Regions from separate parts of the Janthinobacterium sp. 67 genome, predicted to be linked through region 3. Evidence: predicted binding sites of a transcription regulator. Region 3 holds the regulator's gene; each other region holds the start of a gene.

Region 1 (3,277 bases), 480 kb from region 3:
ACAGATGGGGTGAGTACACGGAGTCTTCCGCAAATGCCGTGCCAGCTCGCCATCCCACTACAAACTTAGCCGCTTTTCCCCTTGTTACAAGGGCGTGGCGTCAATACCGGTGTGCTTTTCAGCGCATGTCCGGGCTTGAGCCGCTGCACAATGGAACAGGTGTACCAGACTGGAACACCTGGTCCTGTGCCACTAGCGAATCACCACGCCCCATGGCAACTCACCCACTGCAATATCGGCTACCTTGCGCGCGCTGGCCGTGTTGATGACGGACACGCTGTTCGAGCGGCCATTGGCCACGTACAGCTTGGCGCCGTCTGGCGTGATGGCCATATTCCACGGGCGCTTTCCGACGGGAATGGTGGCCGTCACCTTGTTGCTGGCCGTATCGATCACCATTACCGTGCCGTCCGTGCCATTCGAGACATACACTTGCTTGCCGCCGGGATGGACCACGATGCCATTGGCATTTTTTCCAGCGGGAATGGTGGCAATCGCCTTGCGCGCGGCCATGTCGATCACGTAGACGGCATTGACCAGTTCGCACGCCACGTAGGCGCGGCCCGAGTCCGGACTGAAGCCGATGCCGCGCGGACGCAGCCCAACGGCGACGGACGCCACCTGGCGGCGCTGCGCCACGTCGATGACATCGACTTGTTCGGCCTCTTCCGCGCTGACCAGCAGCCAGCGCCCATCGGGGCTGAAGACGGCATGTTCCGGGTTGCGTCCCTGTACCTTGATATCGGCGAGCAAGCTGCCCGTCTGGCCATCGAGCAAGGCCACGCTATTGTTTTCCTCGACGGCCACGGCCACGTGACTACCATCTTGCGAGGCGCTGACGCCTTCGGGCGACTTGCCCAGCGCCACCCTGCGCAGGGGCGTGCCGCCAGCGTTATCGATCAGCAGCAAGGCGCTGCTGGCGGCGTCCGTGACAAACAATTGCCGCCCGGTGGGGTCGGCGGCGATGCCGCGCGGACGCTTGCCGGCTGCAATCTGGCGCACGACCTGGTCGGTCGCCGTGTCGATCACGCTCAAGGTGCCCGATTTTTCATTGGGAACATAGGCAAATGGAGCAGCCTGGAGGGCGCTGCTGGCGAGCGCAGGCAGCAGCCAGCACACCTGGCGCAAGCGCGAGAAGAAGTTGGGCATAATCACCTTTCGATGGCAAAACACAGGAAAAGCGCGCGGCATCGGCGCATCTGAACATTGCTGTATGCAAACGCCGTGCCACTGACACGCGTATAATTTCAGCCCACCAATGGAGACATGGCAGGCATATTGCTTGATACAACGATGCAGACCTGCGCCGCGCACGCGACCAAAGCAGGCTTTTATTCACATTGGAGAATCCGCATGCAGCACCGTTTCCGCCTGAACACCATCGCCAGCTTGTTTGTCGCCGGCAGCGCTACCCTCGCCCCCCACGTCTTTGCCGCCGAGGCAGCTGCCCCGGCCAACGGGCAACTGATGGATACGGTGGTCGTCAGCGGCAGCCGCATTGCCCATCCCAGCCAGGAAGTGCCGGCCTCGATCGACGTCGTTGACAGCGCCCGCATCCAGGATGGCCAGATCCGCGTGAACGCGTCGGAAGCGCTGGCCGCCGTGCCGGGTCTGGTGGTGCAAAACCGCCAGAACTACGCGCAAGACTTGCAAATCTCGTCGCGCGGCTTCGGCGCCCGCTCGGCCTTTGGCGTGCGCGGCGTCAAGCTGATCAGCGACGGCATTCCCGCCAGCATGCCGGATGGCCAGGGCCAGGCCGCCACCTTCAACCTCGATACGGCCGAGCGCATCGAAGTGCTGCGCGGACCGTTCTCCGCCATCTATGGCAACCACTCGGGCGGCGTGATCCAGCTGTTTTCCAAGGATGGGCAAAATCCCCCATCCGTCGAGCTGAACGTGACGGGCGGCAGCTTCGGCACCAGCAAGGTCGACCTCTCGGCCCAAGGCCAGGCAGGCGGTATCGGCTACGTGCTCGACGGCTCGCGCTTCCGCACCGACGGTTTCCGCGACCACAGCGCCGCCGCGCGCGAACAGGCGTTCGGCAAGATCACCGTCAAGCCGACGAATGACAGCAAGCTGACCATCGTCGCCAACAGCCTGCACCAGGGCAATACGCAAGATCCGCTGGGCGCCTCCTGGGCCACGTTTGCCCGCGATCCGCGCGCGGGAGAAATCGACACGACGGATACGCAAAACCCGAAGCGCACCCTGGCCGAGCGCTACAACACCCGCAAGAGCATCGACCACCAGCAAATCGGCGCCACCTATGAACAGTCGTTCGGCGACGACCGCCTGCACGTGACGGCCTACGGCGGCAACCGCGACGTGATCCAATACCAGGCATTTACCAAGGGTTTCCAGGCGCCGGCCAGCCATTCGGGCGGCGTGGTCGACTTCCAGCGCGAGTTCTACGGCATCGACACCAACTGGCTGCACGTGAACCAGCTGGCCGGCGGCAAGCTGAGCACCACCATCGGCATCGATTACGGCCGCTCCAGCGATGACCGCACCGGCTATGAAAATTACATCGGCAATACCTTTGGCGTGAAAGGCAAGCTGCGCCGCGACGAGCAGGATGTCGTCTCCAGCCTCGATCCGTATATCCAGACGGAATGGCAAAGCGGAGCGTGGCTGCTCAGCGCAGGTGTGCGCTACAGCAAGATGAAAGTGTTGGTCAACGACCGCTATCTCGGCAATGGGAACGACAGCGGCAGCCTGGAGTTCAGCCACACGACACCGGTGCTGGGCTTGCTGTACAAACTGACGCCGGACGTCAATGTGTACGCCAGCGCCGCCCGCGGTTTCGAAGCGCCCACCCTGAATGAACTGTTTTACTCGGGCACGGGCGGCGGCTTCAATTACCAGCTGAAACCGGCCACCAGCACCAACCTGGAAGCGGGCATCAAGGCGAGGATCAACCACAACACGCACGTCAATGCGGCCGTGTTCCAGATCAAGACCAACGACGAGCTGGTGGTCGACAGTTCCAGCGGCGGGCGTACCAGCTACCGCAATGCGGGTAAGACCTTGCGCCAGGGTATGGAAGTGTCGCTCGAATCCAGCCTGCCATATGGTTTCACGACAAAAGTGGCGCTGACCAGCCTGCACGCCGTGTATGACCAGGCGTTCGGCGCCGTGCGCGAAGGCAGCCGTTTGCCGGGCGTGCCTAGCGCCAACCTGTTCGCGGAACTGGCCTGGAAAGACACGCTCGACCGCTTTGGCGCGGCGCTGGAAAGCGTGGCCAGCAAGCAGGTCTACGCGGAAGACAGCAACAGCG
Region 2 (3,277 bases), 2.9 Mb from region 3:
CAGGCCGAGGAAATCCTGGCCCGCACGGACGCCCATGTGCGCCTGGCGCGTGCGCAGCTGCAGCTGGCGCAGGAGCGCGCCAACCTTGAGCGGAGGGTGGCCGAACGCACGGCCGAACTGGAACAGGTGGCCAGCACCCTGGCGCGCGAAGTGCAGATCCGCCGCGCCAATGAAGAGTTGCTGCGCCTGTCGGGCCAGGTCTTCGAAGCGACGCAGGACGCCATCCTGATCACGGATGCATCGGGCGTCATCGTCACGGCCAATCCCGCTTTTACACGCATCACCGGTTACGCGGCGCCGGAAGTGGTGGGTACGGACATCCTGCGCCTGCACGCCGAACACACGGGCGAAGCGGTGCTGCAGGCCATGCGCCAGGGCTTGCGCAGCAGCGGCTGCTGGTCGGGTGAGGTGCAGACGCGGCGCAAGAGCGGCGACACCTATCCCTGCCTGCTCAGCGCCTCCACCGTGCACGGCCCCGATGGCGCCGTCGTCAACTACATCGGCGTCTTCCTCGACATCAGCGAGCGCAAGGCCGAGCAGCACCTGATCGACTTCCTCTCCTACCACGATGCGCTGACGGGCTTGCCGAACCGCGTGCTGCTGCGCGAGCGCTTCGAACAGGCGCGCGCGAACGCCGTGCGCGACGGCCAGCAGGTGGTGCTGATGTGCCTGGACCTGGACCGCTTCAAGAACATCAACGATTCGCATGGACAGGCCGTCGGCGACAAGGCGCTGCAAGTGGTGGCGCGTTTCCTGTCCGGCTGCGTGCGCGAGGGCGACACGGTGGTGCGCCAGGGCGGCGACGAATTCCAGATCCTGCTGCAGGACGATGCCCTGCTGGGACGCACCCTGGGGCTGGCGCAAACCATCCTGGCCGGCTTGCGCGAAGAATTGAGCGTCGATGGCGAACGCCTGGCCCTGACGACCAGCATCGGCATCGCCATGTGCCCGGCCGATGGCGACAGTCTCGACGACGTGCTGCGCCACGCCGACACGGCCCTCGTGCGCGCCAAGGAAATGGGACGCGACCATTACGCCTTCTTCACGGAGCGCATGGGCAGCGATATCCGCGCCCGCCTGGCCATGCAGCAGCAGCTGCGCGGCGCCATCGGCCGCGATGAATTCGACGTGCACTACCAGCCGCAGATGTGCTTGCGCACGGGCGCCTTGCTGGGTGCGGAAGCCCTGCTGCGCTGGGATAACCCCGTGCTGGGCAAGGTGCCGCCCAGCCTCTTCATCGCGCTGGCCGAGGAATACGGTTTGATCACGGCCATCGGTGAATGGGTGCTCGAAAGCGTGTGCGCGCAAATCCGCGCCTGGCACGACGCGGGCCTGGGCAGCATCAAGGTGGCCGTCAACCTGTCCGGCAAGCAGTTCGCGCAGGACCGCACGGTGCCCTTCGTCGAGGCGGCCTTGCGCAAATACGGCATCGCGCCCGCTTGCCTGGGCATCGAGATCACGGAAAGCACGGTGATGGGCGACCCGGACAAGGCCGTGGCGGCCCTCACGCGCCTGAAGGATATCGGCGTGGGCATTTCGCTCGACGACTTCGGCACCGGCTATTCCAGCCTCGGTTACCTGAAACGCTTTCCCATCGACGTGCTCAAAATCGACAAATCCTTCGTCGACGACGTCACCACCAGCAGCAGCGACGCGGCCATCGCCCGCTCCGTCATCTCGCTGGCGCACAACCTGGACATGCGCGTCATCGCCGAAGGCGTGGAAACGCGCGAACAGGTCGACTTCCTGACGGAACACGGCTGCGATGAAATGCAGGGATATTATTTCAGCCGTCCGCTGGCCGCGGATGCCTTCACGGCCTTGCTGCGCGAACGGCGCACCCTGGCCGCGACCTAAATACCGCGGTGCGGCCGATGCACCATGCCGGTGCGTCCGCTGCAGCGCGGTGCGCGATTCTCACGTTTCCTTCCCCTGACGCTGGCACATATCCTGCTTAGGTAATCGCTTATTTACGCGATTGCCACGCATGCCAGACAGACCCCATCCAGCCACGCCTTCACCAGCCAGCACGCATAGCGCCTGGCAGGCGCAGCTGCGCCTGGGTTTTGCGCTTCACGATGGCGTCAGCCGCCTCGTCGAGCGCACGCACAGCGGCCCCCTGCGCGTGCAAAAGCCCCTGTACCCGGAAGGCGACGCCGTCTGCCACGCCATCATCATCCACCCGCCCGGCGGCGTGGTGGGCGGCGACCAGCTGGCCGTCGACGCCACAGTGGGCGAGGGCGCGCGCGCCTTGCTCACGTCGCCGGGCGCGGCCAAATGGTACCGCGCCAACGGGCATGTCTCGGGCCAGCACGTCGTGCTGCGCGCCGGTAGCGGCGCGGCCATCGAGTGGCTGCCGCAGGAAAGCATTTTCTTCGACCAGGCCTGCGTGCGCCTGCGCCACGAGGTGGAACTGGCGCCCGACGCCAGCTACATCGGCTGCGACATCGTCTGCCTGGGGCGCAGCGCCTCGGGTGAAGTTTTCAACACGGGCAGCATCGATCAGCAGGTGCAGATCCGCCGCGGCGGCAAGCTGCTGTGGTGGGAACAGGGCGTGCTGGCGGCCGGCGGCGCGCTGATGGCCAGCCCGCTGGGATTGGCGGGCCACACGGTGTGCGCCACCCTGATCGCCGTCGGCACGCAAGTTACGCCCGCCGTGCTGGCGGCCGTGCGCGGGATCGGCGTGCCGGCCGGCGCCGCGTTTGGCGCCACGCACATGAAATCGCTGGTGGTGGTGCGCCTGCTGTGCGGCGACAGCGAGGCGGCGCGCCGCGTCATGCTGGCCGCCTGGCAGCTGCTGCGCCCCGCCATGCTGGGACGCGACGCCGTCGTGCCCCGCATCTGGAACACTTGAACAAGCAAGGAATCACAAGGAAAAACATGGACCTGACTCCCCGCGAAAAAGACAAGCTGCTCATTTTTACGGCCGCGCTGCTGGCCGAACGGCGCCTGGCGCGCGGCTTGAAGTTGAATTATCCGGAAGCGGTGGCCCTGATCAGCGCGGCCATCATGGAAGGCGCGCGCGATGGCAAGTCGGTGGCGCAGCTGATGTCGGACGGCACGAAGATACTCTCGCGCGCCGACGTCATGGACGGCATCGCCGAGATGATCCCCGACATCCAGGTGGAAGCGACCTTCCCCGATGGTAGCAAGCTGGTGACCGTGCACCACCCGATACCGTAGTTTTTTGAGAAGGAGCCCCTCATGACCCCAGGCGAATACCAATTGGAAGAAGGCGAAATCAGCTTGAATGCCGGGCGCGCCACGGCCACCGTGG
Region 3 (3,277 bases):
GCCGGCAAGACTACCTCGTTCTACATGATCGTCGGCCTGGTGCCGTCGGACGGCGGCAGCATCGACATCAGCGGCGTGGACATTTCCAGCCTGCCGATCCATCGCCGCGCGCAGATGGGCCTGTCCTATCTGCCGCAGGAAGCGTCCGTGTTCCGCAAGCTGACGGTGGAAGACAATATCCGCGCCGTGCTGGAAATCCAGACCGTCGAAGGCCGCCCCCTGAAGAAGGCCGAGATCGAGGAACGTCTGGATAAATTGCTGGCCGACTTGCAGATTGAAAAGTTGCGCGAGAACCAGGCCTTGTCCCTGTCGGGCGGCGAGCGCCGCCGCGTGGAAATCGCCCGCGCGCTGGCCACCGATCCCCGTTTCGTGCTGCTTGACGAGCCGTTCGCCGGTGTCGATCCGATCGCCGTGATCGAGATCCAGCGCATCGTGCGCTTCTTGAAGGAGCGCAATATCGGCGTGCTCATCACCGATCATAATGTGCGCGAGACGCTGGGTATTTGCGACCGTGCCTACATCATCAACCAGGGCTCGGTGCTGGCGTCGGGACGCCCCGACGACATCATCGCGAACGAGTCGGTACGCCGGGTCTATCTGGGCGAACACTTCCGTATGTGAGCCAATGAAACAATCATTGCAGCTGCGCACCTCGCAGCACCTGGCACTGACGCCGCAGTTGCAGCAATCGATACGCCTGTTGCAATTGTCTACCCTGGAATTGCACCAGGAACTAGAGCAACTGCTGACGGACAATCCCCTGCTCGAACGGCTCGACGATCCGCTCGACCGTTCGCTGCGCCTGCTGTCCGATGGCGCCTTGAGTTCGACGGCCGCGCCGGCCGAAGCGCCGCCCCAGCCGCCAGGCCAGGAGGCGCCCGCGGCGCCGGCTGAAGCGGAAACCTTTGACGGCGAGGCGGGCGAGGGCCCGGCCGCCGTGGATGGCGGCGACAGCGACTGGAGCGAGGCGAGCCGGGGCAAGGCGCCCGACGACGAAGATTCCCGTCCGCAACTGGAAGCCCATCACTGCACCCTGCGCGAACACCTGATGGAGCAGATGCGCGTGACGGTGCTCGAATTGCGCGACCGCGCGCTGGTCGAGCTGATCATCGACGCGCTCGACGACAATGGCTACCTGGAAGAGTCGCTCGACGACATCCTGGCGCGCCTGCCGGAAGAGCTGGAAATCGACGCGGACGAGATGCGCACGGCCCTGGCGCTGCTGCAAAGTTTCGATCCGCCCGGCGTGGGCGCGCGCAATGCGTCCGAATGTCTGGCCCTGCAGATCAAGCGCTTGCCGCAGGTTGCCATGGTGACGCGGCGCATGGCCCTCGTCATCGTGGAAAAGCACCTGGCCTGGTTTGCCCAGCGTGATTTCAACAAGCTGAAAAAAGCCCTCGATTGCGACGATGAAGACTTGCGCGAAGCGCAGACGGTGATTCGCCAATGCAACCCGCATCCGGGTGCCGTGTTCGCCTCTGACGTGTCCGATTACGTGGTGCCCGACGTCGTCGTCAAGCGCGCGCGCAATGGCTGGCAAGTGACCCTGAACAACGACGTCATGCCGCGCCTGCGCGTGAACGCCATGTACGCCAACCTGCTCAAGCAGGGCAAGGGCGAAGGTGCCATGGGCGCACAGTTGCAGGAAGCCAAGTGGCTGATCAAGAATATGCGCCAGCGCTTCGACACCATCCTGCGCGTGGCACAGGCGATAGTAGAAAGACAAAAGAACTTTTTCTCGCATGGGGCCGTTGCCATGCGCCCCCTTGTGCTCCGTGAAATAGCTGATACACTGGGTTTACACGAGAGTACTATCTCGCGGGTAACAACTCAAAAGTACATGCTGACCCCGCACGGCATGTTCGAGTTGAAATATTTCTTTGGTAGCCACGTCGCCACCGAAGCGGGGGGCGAAGCGTCATCGACGGCGATACGGGCATTGATCGTGCAACTGACAGGAGCAGAAGACCCTAAAAATCCTTTATCCGACAGTAAGATTGCGGACATGCTGGGGGAACAAGGCATGGTGATTGCGCGACGTACTGTTGCCAAATACCGGGAAGCATTAAAAATTCCGCCAGTGAGCCTGCGTAAGTGTTTGTAAGTTTTTTTCGGTTCCTCTGCGGGCCGGATACGATGGACCGCACGAACCCGATCATCTTTAGGAGTGTGTATGAATCTCACCATCAGCGGACATCATCTCGAAGTGACACCAGCCATCCGTGAATACGTACAAACGAAGCTGGAGCGCGTGAAACGTCATTTCGATCAAGTCATCGATATCGCCGTGATTCTGACCGTGGATAACCTCAAAGAGAAAGAAAAACGTCAAAAGGCCGAAGTCAACCTGCGTCTGAGTGGCAAGACCGTCTATGTGGAAAGCCTGGCGCAAGACTTGTACGCCGCAATCGATGCCCTGATCGACAAGCTCGATAGGCAAGTGATGAAATACAAAACCAAAGTGCAAGGGCACGGTAAAGAGGCGATCAAGCATCTGCCAGACAGCTCGGAAGAAGAATTCGCCCCCGCCTAAGCGGCCTGCGACTTTCAACCGGTTGTGATCAACTAAGGGCGCACATTGCGCCCTTTTTTGCGCCCAGCGGAACGCAATGTTCCCCGCGCAGGCGCTAGAATGTTTGCACTTTCACTTCTTTCCTGCCTGCCATGAGCGACTTCGTCCAGACTGCCATCCGCAACCGCACGGGCCACATCGTGCTCGACCGTCCGAAAGCCTTGAATTCCCTGTCGCTGGACATGGTGCGCGCCCTGAGCGCGGCCCTGCTGGTCTGGCGCGATGATCCCCAGGTGGACGCCGTCGTGATCCGCTCCAGCAGCGAGAAGGGCCTGTGCGCCGGCGGCGACATCCGTTTCTTTTACGATGCGGGCCTGGCCACGCCGCAAGGCGGCAGTGCCTTGCTGGAAGATTTCTTTACGGAAGAATACGCTTTGAATCATTTGATTCATTTCTATCCGAAACCGTATATTGCCGTGATGGATGGCGTGGTGATGGGCGGGGGCATGGGCGTGGCGCAAGCTAGCCCCGGCAACTGCCTGCGCATCGTCACGGGCCGCACGCGCATGGCCATGCCGGAAGTCAATATCGGCCTGTTTCCGGACGTGGGCGGCAGCTATTTCCTGTCCCGCCTGGCTGGACAGCTGGGTCTGTACCTGGGCTTGACGGGCTTGACGATCAACGCGGCCGACGCCCTGTACACGGGCCTGGCCGATGTCTACCTGCCCGAAGCGCAGGTGGGGGCCCTGCTGGACCTGTTCGAAT

What was found. Region 3 encodes sigma-54, which starts transcription at its own class of promoters, with help from an activator protein. Its sites were predicted from a motif close to TGGCANGNAANCTGCTTT; they were not measured.
Region 1: the regulator sigma-54 is predicted to act here: its motif matches at 1,213-1,230, upstream of CLU90_RS23135 (beta-propeller fold lactonase family protein).
Region 2: the regulator sigma-54 is predicted to act here: its motif matches at 1,940-1,957, upstream of CLU90_RS08070 (urease accessory protein UreD).

What each region holds. Positions count from the first base shown of each region.
Region 1 covers NZ_PGES01000001.1:5,136,924-5,140,200, reverse strand. Annotated here, with positions in the region: gene CLU90_RS23135 (beta-propeller fold lactonase family protein) at 193-1,149, opposite strand; gene CLU90_RS23130 (TonB-dependent receptor family protein) at 1,354-3,277, shown strand, end outside.
Region 2 covers NZ_PGES01000001.1:1,800,435-1,803,711, reverse strand. Annotated here, with positions in the region: gene CLU90_RS08075 (two-component system response regulator) at 1-1,857, shown strand, start outside; gene CLU90_RS08070 (urease accessory protein UreD) at 1,988-2,854, shown strand; gene CLU90_RS08065 (urease subunit gamma) at 2,881-3,183, shown strand; gene CLU90_RS08060 (urease subunit beta) at 3,205-3,277, shown strand, end outside.
Region 3 covers NZ_PGES01000001.1:4,656,166-4,659,442, forward strand. Annotated here, with positions in the region: gene lptB (LPS export ABC transporter ATP-binding protein) at 1-621, shown strand, start outside; gene CLU90_RS20890 (RNA polymerase factor sigma-54) at 626-2,104, shown strand; gene hpf (ribosome hibernation-promoting factor, HPF/YfiA family) at 2,174-2,533, shown strand; gene CLU90_RS20900 (enoyl-CoA hydratase/isomerase family protein) at 2,665-3,277, shown strand, end outside.